Regions from separate parts of the Halomonas sp. PA16-9 genome, predicted to be linked through region 1. Evidence: predicted binding sites of a transcription regulator. Region 1 holds the regulator's gene; the other holds the start of a gene.
The links. The regulator PhoB, encoded in region 1, activates phosphate uptake and scavenging genes when phosphate is short. The targets are predictions, from matches to a motif close to TGTCATANNNNTGTCANA.
Positions count from the first base shown of each region.

Region 2: a site for PhoB is predicted at 4,215-4,232, ahead of FDY98_RS21610 (PstS family phosphate ABC transporter substrate-binding protein). Genes of this name have one in related genera too.

Region 1 covers NZ_CP040451.1:3,394,493-3,401,969, reverse strand. Annotated here, with positions in the region: partial or broken gene FDY98_RS15890 (NAD(P)/FAD-dependent oxidoreductase) at 1-917, opposite strand, end outside; gene FDY98_RS15885 (chorismate--pyruvate lyase family protein) at 1,117-1,692, shown strand; gene ubiA (4-hydroxybenzoate octaprenyltransferase) at 1,728-2,618, shown strand; gene phoB (phosphate regulon transcriptional regulator PhoB) at 2,744-3,433, shown strand; gene phoR (phosphate regulon sensor histidine kinase PhoR) at 3,436-4,728, shown strand; gene FDY98_RS15865 (hypothetical protein) at 5,033-5,347, shown strand; gene FDY98_RS15860 (hypothetical protein) at 5,998-6,300, shown strand; gene FDY98_RS15855 (hypothetical protein) at 6,778-7,128, shown strand; gene FDY98_RS15850 (copper chaperone PCu(A)C) at 7,221-7,477, opposite strand, start outside.
Region 2 covers NZ_CP040452.1:1,138,640-1,146,116, forward strand. Annotated here, with positions in the region: partial or broken gene pstB (phosphate ABC transporter ATP-binding protein PstB) at 1-586, opposite strand, end outside; partial or broken gene pstA (phosphate ABC transporter permease PstA) at 613-1,778, opposite strand; partial or broken gene pstC (phosphate ABC transporter permease subunit PstC) at 1,797-3,045, opposite strand; gene FDY98_RS21610 (PstS family phosphate ABC transporter substrate-binding protein) at 3,141-4,154, opposite strand; partial or broken gene FDY98_RS21615 (sulfite exporter TauE/SafE family protein) at 4,285-5,015, opposite strand; partial or broken gene FDY98_RS21620 (Bcr/CflA family multidrug efflux MFS transporter) at 5,075-6,263, opposite strand; gene FDY98_RS21625 (STAS domain-containing protein) at 6,404-6,922, opposite strand; gene FDY98_RS21630 (PP2C family protein-serine/threonine phosphatase) at 6,912-7,477, opposite strand, start outside.

The DNA.
Region 1 (7,477 bases):
AGCACCGAAGCTAACCGGCGTGGGCGCGCCTGAAAGGGTTGCCGCCAGCGCCTTAACGCTGGCTTGTAGTGGCTGCACGTACATGGCATTAACACCGTCTACGCAGGCTGCATCGCCTAGGGCGTAGATATTGGGGTGCGATGTACGCAACTGGCGGTCAACGACTATACCGCCAGGTGATACGTTTAAACCAGCCGATTCGGCAAGTGCTGTGCGAGGTGCAAGGCCGGTTGCCATCAACACGAGATCAGCGCTGACAGCGTCGCCGTTATCCAGACGTAATACGATATCTTCGCCGCTTTCGGCCGCTATCGAATCAATCGAACGTGCAAGGTGAAGATGGATACCTGCTTCGCTAAAGGCATCGCCTAGGGCGTTCCCTAAGGGCGGTGGCAGCAAGCGAGGAAGTAGGGTTCCTTCTGGGGCAATGAGGCTGACACGATGGCCGCCAGCGTGGAGGTCGTTGGCAAATTCACAGCCGACCAGCCCCGCGCCAACAATCGCCATCCGTGCAGGGCCATGGCCTAGCGCCGTGTGAAAGCGGCGGTAGTCATCCAGGTCGTTAATGGTAAAGCAGCGTGGGGCTACGCTGGGCTCAATGCTGAAGGGCGCCCGTGGTGCAGCGCCAGTGGCCAGTACCAGTGTGTCGTAGCCGAGCACCATGCCGTCTTCAAGCAGAATTGTTTGGTTATCCACATCCAGTGCGGTTACCTGGGTGTGGATAACCATTTGGGCATTTAGCTCTTCGCCCAGGTCAGTAGCGCTGCGCTGGGCTAATTGTTCGGGCGCGAGGCCCTTGGCGAAGCCGGTGGAGAGCAACGGCTTGCTGTAATCATCGCCGCTGTCAGCGCTCACCAGCGTGATTGAGCGTTGGTCGCCCAATCGGCGCAACGCCGGGCAAGGCCAACCCCTGCCATTCCAGTGCCAATAATCACCAGCGCAGCGTGAGAAGACGTTTTTGTGTTTGGGTGGCGGGCATGCAGACACCAAAAAAGTTGCTAAATAAGATTGCGAAAAAAGAAGCGCTAAACCGAGTCGTTAAAAAAGTTGCTGAAACAAAAGCCTTTCAGTGCCCATGTTACACTAGCCAACCCGTTAATTGCCCTGGAGAACTCGGTGACGGCTGCTGCTTTTCGGCAAACTCCTCTATTTTCCCGCTGGCGCCCGATTGATGCGGCGCGCCCGGCGATGAGTGCTTCCTGGTGGCAGTGGGTTGCCTCCACCGACTCGTTAACCGCCCGCTTAATGGTCGCAGGTGGCGAGAAGCCGTTTCGAGTACGACTGCTGCGCCAGGGGGTTGGTTGGCCGCGCCAGGATGAGGCTCAGGCGCTGGGCATTGGTGCCAAGCGTTACGCCTGGCTGCGGGAAGTGGCGCTGTGCTTAGATGGAACGCCATGGGTGGTGGCGCGCTCGGTCGCCCCGCTCTCACAGGTAAAGGGCCAACGGCTAGAGTGCTTGGGCGAGCGCTCGCTAGGTAGTTGGCTATTTCGCCAGCCGGGTTTAGTGCGTGGGCCATTGGAAGTAACGACGCATCCCCCCCAGTTTGCTAGCGTCAACGGCATACAGGAAGGCTGTGCCTGGGGAAGGCGCTCTGTTTTTTATCACGGCTGTAAGCACGGCAGTCTGTCATTATTAGTGCAAGAGTATTTTTTGACGGCGATGGCGGATGATCTTGGCCTGCCTTCGCGCTAGGCTAGCGCCTGCATCTTATTCTTCGTGAGGTAAGCATGGATCGTTCACTGTTGCGGCCGAAGGGATGGGCTCGCGTGGCAGATTTTTTACAGCTGATGCGCTTGAATCGGCCGATAGGCACATGGCTTTTGATGTGGCCGACGCTGTGGGCATTATGGGTGGCTGCGGAAGGTGTACCAGGGCGAAATGTGCTGCTGATTTTTGTGGCCGGCGTTTATGTGATGCGCGCTGCGGGCTGCGTGGTCAATGACTATGCGGATCGCCACTTCGATGGGCATGTGAAACGCACAAAACAACGTCCGCTAGCGACGGGCCGTATCAGCGAAACCGAAGCTCAACTGCTGTTTATCGCCCTTGTGGCCGCTGCGTTTATTCTGGTATTACTGACCAACTGGTTTACGGTGCTGCTCTCGCTGGGCGGGGTGCTGCTGGCGATTATTTATCCGTTTATGAAGCGCTATACCCACTTTCCTCAGGTGGTGCTGGGCGCGGCTTTTTCCTGGGCAATTCCGATGGCTTTTGGCGCCGTGCTCGGCCACGTGCCGCTGGAAGCATGGCTGCTATTCTGCGCTAATGTGTGCTGGACAGTGGCCTACGATACCCAGTACGCCATGGTCGATCGCGACGACGATTTAAAAATTGGCATTAAATCGACGGCCGTGCTGTTTGGAAATGCGGATCGTTTGATTATCGGCTTACTCCAGCTAGCCACCCTGGGGTTGCTGGCTTGGGTAGGCTGGCGGGTTGGTTTAGGTGGTTTCTTCTGGTTAGGGCTAGCGGCAATGGCAGCGACTTTTCTGCATCAGCAGCGCTTAATTCGCGACCAGGAGCGGGATGCCTGCTTCCAGGCGTTTCTCAATAATCACTGGTCGGGACTGCTGATTTTTGCCGGTATCGCGCTAAGTTGGTGGCCTGCGGCTGGCTGATCGAGGCGATTGTCATGTAATTGTCATCAAGTCATGGTGTTATCGTCACTGACATGTCATTGATCTGTTTATCTTTGAACTGTTTTTCTTTGAACTAGTTTCTTTGAACACCGTGAGGCTCTGGTATGACCGCCAAGACCGTTCTGATTGTCGATGATGAGGCGTCAATTCGCGAGATGATCGCGGTAGCGCTGGAAATGGCTGACTATCGCGTGCTCGAAGCGGATAACGCCCAGGATGCCCATGCCATGGTGGTCGACCACCAACCCGATTTACTGCTGCTGGACTGGATGATGCCCGGCACTAGCGGTATTGAGCTGGCGAGACGCCTAAAACGTGAAGAAACCACCGCTGAAATCCCGATTATTATGCTCACCGCGAAAGGCGAAGAGGATAATAAAATTCAAGGGCTTGAAGCCGGTGCCGATGATTATATCACCAAGCCTTTTTCACCCCGGGAATTGGTGGCACGGCTAAAAGCGGTGCTGCGCCGTGCGACGCCACGTGGCGTTGAAGACCCGATTGAGATTAACGGCCTGCTGCTTGATCCGGTGAGCCACCGGGTAAGTGCCCACGGCAAAGCGCTGGAAATGGGCCCCACCGAGTACCGTTTGCTGCAGTTTTTTATGACTCACCAAGAGCGCGCTTACACACGTAGCCAGCTGCTTGACCAAGTGTGGGGCGGCAATGTTTACGTTGAAGAGCGCACGGTCGATGTGCATATCCGCCGCTTGCGTAAAGCGCTGGGTGACGTGCATCAAAACCTGATCCAAACGGTTCGGGGTACCGGTTACCGTTTCTCTGCACGGGTGTAAATGTGCGTTTATGGAGTCGTGAGCTGTGGCGAATAGCGTGGCTGGCCACGCTGGGCACTTGCTTGGGCTGGCTGTTGGGCTCGGCTGGGCTGGGGCTCGCAGCAGGGCTTGCGGGATGCCTGTTTTACCACTTACGACAGTTACGCGAACTCTATTTGTGGCTCACCCTCCACCCTAACGATGAACCGCCTGCCGCTCGCGGGATGTGGGGCGAGCTATTCGATCGTTTATACCGCTATCAAAAAAGTCAGCGCATCACCCAAAGCCGTCTGCGGGCTACTTTGGCACGTATTCAAGAGTCGTCTGAAGCAATGCGTGATAGCGTGGTCATGCTTGATCGCCACGGTGATTTGGAGTGGTGGAACAGCGCCGCCACCGCCATGCTGGGGCTACAAACCGCCCATGATCGTGGTCAACACATTACCAACCTACTGCGCGACCCGGGCTTTATCAGCTATTTTAATGCGCGTAACTACAGTGAGCCGTTAACGCTCACCTCACCGATTGATGAACGGCGAATCCTGCAGTATCAAATTACCCTCTACGGTGACGACGAACGCTTAGTGATGGCTCGCGATATCACCCGCTTGCATCGTCTTGAGCAGATGCGGCGCGACTTTGTCGCCAACGTTTCCCATGAGTTACGTACGCCGCTGACCGTTCTCTCCGGCTATTTGGAAACCTACAGTGATATCTCCGACCAGCTTCCGCCGCGCTTGGGACGTAGTATTCAGCAAATGCAGGAACAGACCCAGCGGATGCAGAATCTGGTCAACGATTTATTGCTGCTCTCGCGTTTGGAAATTGACCAGGGCGGCCAAGATCATCATCCACTGCCACTCGAGCCTTTACTGCAAAGCGTTTGTGATGATGCGCTGGCCCTATCGCATCAACGTCATACCATTACCGTCGCCCTTGAGAGCGATGCCCGACTGTTAGGCAGTGAACAGGAGATTCGCAGCGCCGTCTCTAACCTTGCCTTTAATGCGGTTCGCTACACGCCTGCTGGCAGCCAAATCACCCTGCGCTGGAAAGCTAGCGCTACTGGTGGCGGCTATATCGATGTGGAAGATAACGGTGAAGGGATTGATCCCGTTCATATTCCCCGACTAACAGAACGCTTTTACCGGGTTGATAAGGGGCGCAGCACTGCGACTGGCGGCACAGGTTTAGGCTTGGCGATCGTTAAGCACGTGCTGTTGCGCCACGATGCGCAACTACAAATTGAGTCCCTTCCCGGCAAGGGTGCGTTGTTTCGCTGCGCCCTTCCCCCCCTCGCGTCTTGTTTAATTTAGCAAGTCATTCCATCGCATAATATTTGTAACAATGTGCAATATTGGCATGCAAGGTTGGTAAAGCTTTACCCATGTGCCATTTTTACACAGCTCAAAGCGTTGTGGTGACTCAGTTGATGCCTTTTTGGCATAACTTATTTTTAAGTAAGAGTTTGATTTTGTTGTTTTTATTTATATTCTTCAGTTTTTTGGCATGCCTTCTGCAGAGTACAGATTGAAGGAAGATGACCGCAGGAATTGCTGGCTTCTCAGTAAGCCTTTCTTTCTTCATTAAGCGGTACTAAACAGCGATCGGAGGTAGGATATGACGTCCAAGGATTTTCTCAAGAAAGCTGGCATTTTAGGTGTATCTTTTGGTCTGATGGCAAGCCCATTAGCTTTTGCACAAACTGATGAAAATTCGGCGATTGACGAAAACCAAGGTATTACCGCTGACGAGCAACCGATGGATTCCCAAGGTACCGGTAGTTCAACTGGCAGTGATACAACAGACATGACTGACGATTTAACCCATGACGAAGGTGATGGTGCCAGCGACATGGATCCGCAATCAAGCAGTCACTCAGACGATGCTGAGTATGACAAGGATGAGCTTGTAGAAGAAAATGGCGGTAGCTAATTATCTATGACCTTTTAGATATCATTAAAAGCTTTTCAGAGAATGAATAAGCGATTAACAGGATGTTACAAAAGCAAGAATGCTTTTAAGATTCACGGATGAATCAGTAGGCAATCAGAACACTAGTCAGGGTTAATTCCAAGGTTGGAGCCCCGCACAAGGAGTGGAAGCTAGCGTTAGTTATTACCTATAGCCAATTCTGATATCGGGCCCCGCAATGCGGGGCCTAATTTTTGCTGCCTACTTTTTATCTCGCTTATTCCCCCGCTACTTTCTCCCCTATCTTTTCCGCCGATCTTTCTTTGCGCCTCTCTATCCAATGCCATGTTTTGTTTTTTATGAATTGATGCCGTAGCGCTTTGTTGGCATCGAGCCTTTTATTTTGCTGAGTGTGTCATAAAGGCACAGACAGTTTTGCGCATGTGTCATTAGTGCACATGTAATTAGCGTGCTTTTGTTTTTAGCGGCGTATAATTGTGCGCAATGTATTTATTTTAAATTATTGATTTATATAAGTATTTTATTTTTATAAGAGAGTTGGCATTACATATGCTCTCTAGAGGTAGTGAAGCTAGCCGCAGTGAGATCTGGCCAGAGAGCCCTTCTCACTTCACTTCAGCGGTATCAAACGGTCACCAGGAGTAAATAGTATGTTTAACGATTTTGTTAAAAAAGCAGCCGTCGTAGGTCTCTCTTTTGGTTTGCTGGCAAGCCCGCTTGCCTTTGCCCATATGTCCATCGAAGCAAATCAAGATTTGACCGTTGACGATGAGCCTATTCAAGCTCAATCACATCATACCTCGGGTCAGGCTAAATTTAGCCCCTCTGATTTGATGTATGACGAAGGCGACCGCCCTCGAGTCATCAAGGCAGAGTCGCATCACACTAGCGCTCAAGCGGAGTACACAGCAAAAGATTTGACCCAAGACGTAGGTGATGGAAACGTTTGGTAACAAAAATTTGCAATTCTGAAGAAATATATTACGATTAACACGTGAGCTAAACACGCGAAAGCGTGTCACACCGATACGGATGCATATCGATTCAAGGAATGAATCAAACGACAATCAGAGCGTTGGTCAGGGTTAAATTCCAAGGTTGGAGCAGCCCCGCAAAAGGAAAGGAAGCTAGCGCTAGTCATTGTCAAAGTCTTGTGTCCTTAGACCCTGCTGATGCGGGGTCTGATTTTTTGTGGCATCCAACACCTCTCCCACACTATTCTTGTTTTAGTTTAAGGTACGGCTTTCTAGCGGAGCCTAATTTCATTGCGTCGCTATTTATACACTGCCCATCATCAGCCTGCCGGTGGGTTATGTCTCAGGCATCCGGTCTCACAATCATTTTGACCGTAAAGGGTGAGCTAACTTTTTTGACGCCTAATATGCAACGCAAAGCGTAATAGCCGTTCTAATCATCGATGAACGGAATCCATGGATAATGAGGAGAACATCTTGCTGTTAAAAGAAATGAGCCAAAAAGTCGCCATAGTAGGTATTGCTTTTGGTTTGGTCGCGAGCCCCATGGCGATGGCGCACTCATCTATTGAACTGAACCAAGACCGCACCGCTGGTCAGGATGTCATTAACAAACCTGAGTCGCATGCAGCTTCCAAACCATCTCATGTCTCTGCGGGCGACTTGAACCGTGACGAAGCTGATAGCTTGGACTTTTCGCCTTCCAGTAGCCGTCCTTCTACGGCTGAAAAAGGGCCTACTTCTCGCCAAGAGGGTTACACTCCTGGAGAACTCAACCGGGATGAAGGTGATAGCACCGACTGGTAAATAATAGGATAAGTGTAACTGCTAATGTAAGCGTTACTCGCTAAAAACCCCGCTTTGGTGGGGTTTTTGCTATGTGTTAAAAGCCAACGACATCAGTGGTGATGCCCATCAGCAGCTTCGCTACCGTCTTGGGCGCTCTGTATCCAGACCTCGATGTCTACGTCACCTTGTTCAGCGAAGGTGAGCGTGAGGGGAAACCGCTCACCCTCCTTCAGCGGCTCGGTTAAGCCAATCAGCATTAAGTGAAAGCCGCCACCAGGGCGCATGGTATAAGTCTCCCCTGCCTCGACACGAATCTCGTCCACATGCCGCATCTGCATCATATCGCCGTCCATTTGCATATCGTGCA
Region 2 (7,477 bases), on a different replicon from region 1:
ACATCAGGCTGAACCGCAATAGCGCGGGCAATACACAACCGCTGTTGCTGACCACCGGACAGAGAGGTGCCTGGCTCATGCAGCTTGTCTTTCACCTCATTCCACAACCCAGCGTCACGCAGCGCTTTTTCAACCAATTCTTCCTGCTCGGCTTTACGGCTGACCAAGTCGTGCATGCGTGGTGCGTAAGCGATATTTTCAAAGATCGACTTAGGAAACGGATTAGGCTTTTGGAAAACCATGCCCACCCGGCGACGGAGCGCCACTTCATCCATTTTAGGTGCGTTAACGTCCAACCCGTCCATCTCGACCAGGCCTTCGGTGCGTACGCTAGGAATCAGGTCGTTCATACGATTCAAACAGCGTAAGAACGTCGACTTACCACACCCGAAGGGCCAATCAGCGCCGTCACATTTTTCTGAAAAAGATCAATATTTAGATTCTTCAGCGCTTGGTTTTTGCCATACCACAGATTCAAATCGCGAACCCGGAAACTCAGGTCGTGGCACGCAGCTTCATTTCGTGTATAGGGTTGCCCAACCGCAGGTGTCTGCTGGCCGTTCATTACAGTTGCATGGCTATTCATAGAAATGTCCTCTATAACGCACTGGCCTACCAGCGACGCTCAAATTTCTTACGCATCACAACGGCAAAAGCGTTGAGTGAGATGAGTATGGTGAGTAGCACCAAAATACCGCCAGCAGTTTTTTCCACAAACGCCTGCTCAGGTTCACCAGCCCAGGTGAATATTTGCGCAGCATCACTGTTGCCGCGTTGGTAAAGGAAACGCCCACATCGGGGATAAAGGCCACCATCCCTACAATAATCAGCGGCGCCGTTTCACCCATCGCTTGCGCCAGGCCGATAATAGAACCTGTCATAATACCCGGCATTGCTAAGGGTAGAACGTGATCCCGCACTACCTGCCAGCGTGAACAGCCCACCCCAAAGCCTGCGTGACGGATGGATTCAGGCACGCTACGCAGTGCGGTACGTGTCGAAATAATGATCACTGGCAGCGTCATCAATGCCAGCGTCATACCGCCCACTAATGGGGACGACCGCGGCACCCCGAAAAAGTTAATAAAGATCGCAAGACCCAGCAGACCAAATAGAATCGACGGGATCGCCGCTAGGTTATTGATGTTAATTTCAATAATCTGGGTTAAGCGGTTATCCGGCGCAAACTCTTCAAGATAAATAGCTGTCATCACGCCGATCGGGAAAGATATCGCCAGGGTGACGATCATGGTCATAATGGTGCCGACCACTGCCGATAAAATGCCCGCGTTCTCGGCAATTTTTGAATCACCCGAACCAAAGAAAGTGGTATTAAAGCGTAGATCCACCTGTCCAGATTCGACTCGGGCATCAAGGGCTTCCTGCTCCTCGTCACTCAAGCGATGCCGGTGTCCCTTCAAGTATTGATCGACATCACTATTCGCTAATACCCACTCCGCTTTACTGGTGCCGATCATGTCAGGATTGTTGCGCAACTCTAATGGAATTGTACGCACCGCCGTACGGCTAATTAACGGCAACAGCTCTTCATCAAATGCCCGCCGCCCATCGGTTTCGGCTTCTTGTGTGTAGCTAATCTCGGTTTGTATATAGGCCTGCTGGAAAGCGGGTAGACCTTTACTCAGCATATCGGCAAAAAACAGCACCAGAAAAAGGCCCGCGAGACCTAACGATCCCATGGTTATCCATTTAAGGCGGGTAGACTTTCGGTGACGCCGCTTAAGCTGCTGGCTGATTTCGTCAAAAGAGTGGCTCATCGAAACAGTTCCTCGGCGTTACAGGTTATTCACGCGGTATTTTTCACGGAAACGACGGATCATCAATACTGACACCAAGTTGAGTGCGAGTGTGATCACGAAGAGCACGAGTCCAAGGGCAAAAGCTGATAATGTTTCGGCACTTTCAAACTCTTGGTCGCCGGTGAGCGCCGCCACGATACGCACAGTCACCGTGGTCATATCTTCCAGCGGATTAGCGGTTAAATTAGGCCGCATACCCGCCGCCATAACCACGATCATGGTTTCACCCATGGCACGAGACATACCCAAGAGCGACGCTGAGATAATCCCCGGCATGGCAGCGGGCACTACCACATCACGAATCGTTTCCCCTTTGGTCATACCGAGTGCCAGCGACCCCTGGCGCATGCTATCGGGCACCGAATTGATCACATCATCAGATAGCGATGAGATAAACGGAATGATCATAATGCCCATCACAATGCCGGGTGCCAGTGCATTGTTATAAGACGCATCGAGCCCCAGAAAACCGGCAATATTGACAATGATCGGCGCCACGGTGATGGCGGCAAAAAAGCCATAAACGACGGTAGGAATACCTGCCAATACTTCTAACACCGGCTTGGCGACGGTACGCACTTTGCGCGGTGCAAATTCAGACATATAAATCGCTGAAAGCAAACCGATAGGCACCGCCACCAGCATAGCGATGGCGGTAATCATAAAGGTGCCAGCAAACAGCGGTACCGAGCCAAACTCAGCGCCGCTACCATCACCGCGACCCGCGGATGCTAAAAAGCTCGCGCCTGGATTCCAAGTGGTGCCGGTGATGAACTCCCAGAAGCTGTGCATTTGGAAAAAGCGCAGCGCCTCGGAAATAATCGAAATTAAAATACCAAAGGTCGTCAAAATGGAGATTAACGCTGCCCCAGCCAGGGTCATGCGAATGACCCGCTCAATGGCTTGACGGGCATGAAAATCGGGTTTTACTTGATTAAGACTCACCAGTAGCCCGATGGCTGCTATCACTAAGCTCGCCGCCAGCAGATAAAGCGTAGGAATGTCGGCGCCCATTAGAAGCAAAACGAAAGCGCCCAAGGCACTCACTACCACGGCTGGCCCGGCGTGGAGAGTACTGTAAACCAAGCGTATTGGTCAGGCTGGGCGAACATCGCCGTACCCGCGCTACGTAACCGAGTGGCTTTTGAACGGCCAGCAAAAAAGCCAGCAGCCCCAGCAGCAATAATGCACTGCAAAAAATCAGAAGAAGCTGGTTGGTCTGCATCGCATCTCTCTCACGTGGTCACCGGTTAAGAAACCTATCAACAATAACGGGTCGGCAGCTTGCGCTGCCGACCACTTTTAATCTGACCTACCAACTTACTTAAGAACGTCTGCTGTCATTGAAGTGCGATCTGCAACAGCCTGGCGCCACTCTTCGCGCTCTTCTTCTGGCAGAACGATCAAGCCGATATCACGCAAGTAGCCGTCATCGCCAATCATCATTTCGCTCATAAACATATCGACGTAATCGTACATCGGCGGGACGTCTTCAGCGTGCTGGTTCTTCACGTAGAACCACAGTGAACGCGCGATAGGATAGTCACCGGAGCTGATCGCCTCAGCTTCAGGATCGACGCCATCAATACTGGCGGCGCTGATCGTGTCAGTATTCTCTTCAAGGAAAGAGTAGCCGAAGATACCAAAGGCACCGGTGTCTTCTGAAAGACGCTGAACGATCAGGTTGTCGTTTTCACCGGCATCGATGTAAACACCGTCAGAACGAATATCGGTGTAGCCTTCATCGCCGTAAACATCCATACCCTCAGACGCAGATTCCATTACCAGCTCTTCAAAAGCATCGCGGGTACCCGAAGTTGTCGGCGGCCCATAAATGGAGATTTCACGGTCTGGCAGCGAAGAATCGATCTCGCTCCAGTTGGTGTAGGGGTTTTCAACTAACTCGCCATCAACCGGCACCATGGCAGCTACCGCCATGAAGATCTGTTCGCGGGTTAAAGCAATGTCATCGTTTTCGCTTGATTGACCCAATACGATGCCGTCAGAACCGATTTTAGCCTCGGTGATATCGGTAACGCCGTTCTCTTCACAACGCTCAAACTCAGACACTTTCATGCGACGAGAAGCGTTAGTAATGTCGGGTGTGCCTTCACCAACACCATTACAGAACAGACGCAAACCGCCGCCCGAACCAGTCGATTCAATAACAGGCGTCGGGTTACCAGTAGTCGCACCGAACTCTTCCGTTACGTAGCTGGCAAACGGGTAAACGGTACTGGAACCAACGATTCGGATTTGATCACGGGCTTGAGCAACACCGGCAACGCTCATTACAGCAGCCGCGATAACGGTGGTTTTTAGAATACGGTTCATGCGAAATACTCCTGTTCATGTAGGGATCTGGCCTTCGCAAGGCATACCTTGCACTGGTTCCATGACAACTTCATGACAGCGAGCAAAACGTAGAAAATTTTTCGTTACATAGAGGCAACCCGACCTTACATCACCACAAAAGTCCTAGCGCCGCGAGGGTGCATAACGCCAGCGAGGCACCTTGCAGCATGCGTCGGTCTAAACGGTGGGCTACGGTATCTGCCAAGGCGTTACCTATTAATACTGCAGGTAGGAAGGTAAGCGCGACCTGGAAATGCCAAAGCTGAATCTGGTCAGCCAAGGCAAGGGTAATTAAGGTCAATAGAGAGGTCAAAATGAAAAAGGCGGCTAGATTGCCGCGCACACGATCAGTGGGTAAGCCGTGCATCAGCAGCACGATGGTGGGCCACCAATAGCCGCAACGGTGCCAAAAATGCCAGAGAGCACCCCAGCGCCAAACAGCGTTATTCGGTTTACCGGCAACTGAAAGCGGCACAAGGTGACGAGTACCGCAAACAGGACGATGACCGCAATCAGCTTTTCTAACACAAACATGGGGGCGGCGAGTAGCAGCCAAATACCCAGCGCATTGCCGGGAAGGCGCCCCACTAGCGCCATGCCAATGGAATCCAGGCGCACCTCGTGCCAGTAATGACGCACCATCATCAGGGAGACGGTAAATCCGAACAGTACCAGAGTGACCGGCACCAGACGAGGCTCTAGCATCAACAGTAGCGGTGCGCCAATAATGGCCAAACCAAAGCCGGTAGCGCGCTGCACAAAAGCACCCATTAACAGTACGGCGGAGCAAGCTAACCAAGTGCTCATCGGCATATTGACCCAAGCCAGCATGCTATCCATTCAACTTACCCATTCAAACTATCCATATGCTCTATCCATACGCCCTATCCATTTGAAAACTATTCATCCGCAGCAGGTGCTTTAGTCAGTTTGCGCACACCGATATTGCCTAGCAACGCAGCGCCCAGCATGGTGAGTACCATGGGCCAAAGATGCTCTACCTCGAACAGCCCTACCATCACTCCCGCGAGGGCGCCGCAGGTAAACTGGATCCCGCCCAGTAGCGCCGTTGCCGTGGCGCTGATATGGCCAAAATGATCCAGTAACGACGAGATCGCGTTGGGTGTAATCAGCCCGATCATACCGGTAAACAGCATAATCAACGGCACCACGATCACTAGCGACGCGATGTCCAGGGCGGTCACCGCTACCAACCCAAGCGCGGCCACCAGTTGTATAAGCAACCCTAAACGCAAATTCTGCTGAGGAGTGCGCTTGCGGAGCAGATGAATATTGACCCGATTAGAGAGCGCAATAACGACCACGTTGACCCCAAACACTAGCGGATAAGTGCCGGGCGAGAGGCCAAAATAGTCGAGATAAAGAAACGGCGAAGCGGTCACAAAGGCAAACAGGCCCGCAAAGGAAGCCGCTACCGCACAGATATAGCCCATGCCTTCACGATGCTTAAGCACGCTGGCGTAGTTGCGTATTACCTGCCGTGGTGAAGCTGCCGGCAGCGACATATCGCGGGTTTCAGGTAACCGCGTTCCTAGCAGCCAGAGCAAAAAGCCTGCGTAAACGGCTAAGAATACAAAAATCAGCCACCAGCCGGCCACGTGCAGTAGCAAACTGCCCACTGCAGGCGCCACCAGCGGCGCCAGCATCATAATCATTGCCATGGTGGACATCACTTTGGCGGCCTCACGCCCGCTAAAGCAGTCGCGCACAATCGCCGCCGAGTTGACCACGCAGGCCCCGCCTCCCAGCGCTTGAATAAACCGCCAAGCCAGCAGCGTGGCAAACTGTTCGCGCCATCGTAATAGCAAGACTTGCCAGCATAAACACCACCAATCCGCCCAACAGCACAGGCTTTCTACCCATCCGATCCGAAAGCGGCCCAAAGCATAGCTGGCCCAATGCAAAGCCGAACAAGAATACGCTGATGGAGAGTTCAGTACGGTGAATACTGGCGCCAATGCTTTCAGCAATGATACCCATGGCAGGCAAATAAGCGTCGATAGCAAAGGGTGCCAGCGCCGTATTGGCGGCAACCAACAGTGCTACCCGGCGAGGATTAAGATCCATGGGTCTCCTTAAGGCGATAATGTACGCACTGGAATAGATAGGCCGCTAATCATAGCTGATTTTAAGGCCTTTGTCGGGATTGGAGACTATCGGTAGATAGCCCTTGGGAGAGGCCAGGGGCTTATCAAGGAGAGGGGAGCTTAGTGATGCGTAGTGGCGTCTTGCGACTCAAGCATGTCAACCAGTGGCTGAAACTGCTCACGGTTATGCTCGTTCATATGCATTAAAATACGGTGGGCTTCCAGGATACGATCGCGCAGTCCCTCTTCGTCTGCCGGCTCTTGGGGCAGCTCTTCAAGCTCATTGTTGAGCGTACTCGTCTGTTGTAGCGGCGCTTCCATCAGCGTGAAGAAACGCGCAAAGCCCATCACGTCCAACATCTGCCGTACATCAGGATTATCGACAATAATCGTCGGCGGCTGCTCCAGGCGCCCTTTCACCGCCATCGCGACCTTGGCCAAAAAACCAAGCGCCGTCGAATCGACATTGGTGGCTTCACGCAGGTCAATCAATACGGCACGCAACCCCGGCGTCTCGGCAAGACGCTGGGCTTGAGTATCCAGCGTGGCGCAGAGCGTCAAACGCACATCACCACACAGTTTTAGAATAAAAACACCAGAATCGAACGCCGCTTTAATGCGGCCCTCTTCAATCAGCATGACCAAATCCGCTCACCATCATGATTGTTAGATCATCGGGTAAAGCATCGCGCTCTTGGTTGGCATCAAACTCTGCATCCCCTTCGGCAAGGAGTGCATTCGTTTCTGCTAGCCGGTCGCGCAACTGCTCAAGCGTTACACTCTCGCTTACTAATTGCTCAAGCTCCTTGAGCCGCGTGTCGAGCGTTTTACCCGGCAAGCATTCCAATACTCCATCTGAGCAGAGCCATAGACGAAATTTATTCGGCAATGCACAACTCAGCGAAGGATACTCCACATCGGGGAAAAGGCCTACCGGCATTCCCTCGCCTTCTAAACGGCGTAGCTCTCCCTCTGCTGCCAACAGGGGCATGGGAAGCTGTGCGCCGAGCGAATAGTGAAGAGTATGCGCCTCGTGGTCAATAACACCGACAAATAAGGTGGCATGTTTACCAATATCGGTGCCCTGCAGCTCGCGGTTCATCGCCTTTAACCAATCAGGCGGCAGATTTTCCGGATGCTGGCCATCCCACTCACTCAGCCAGCGGTTGCATAAATATTTGAGCAGCACGGTAA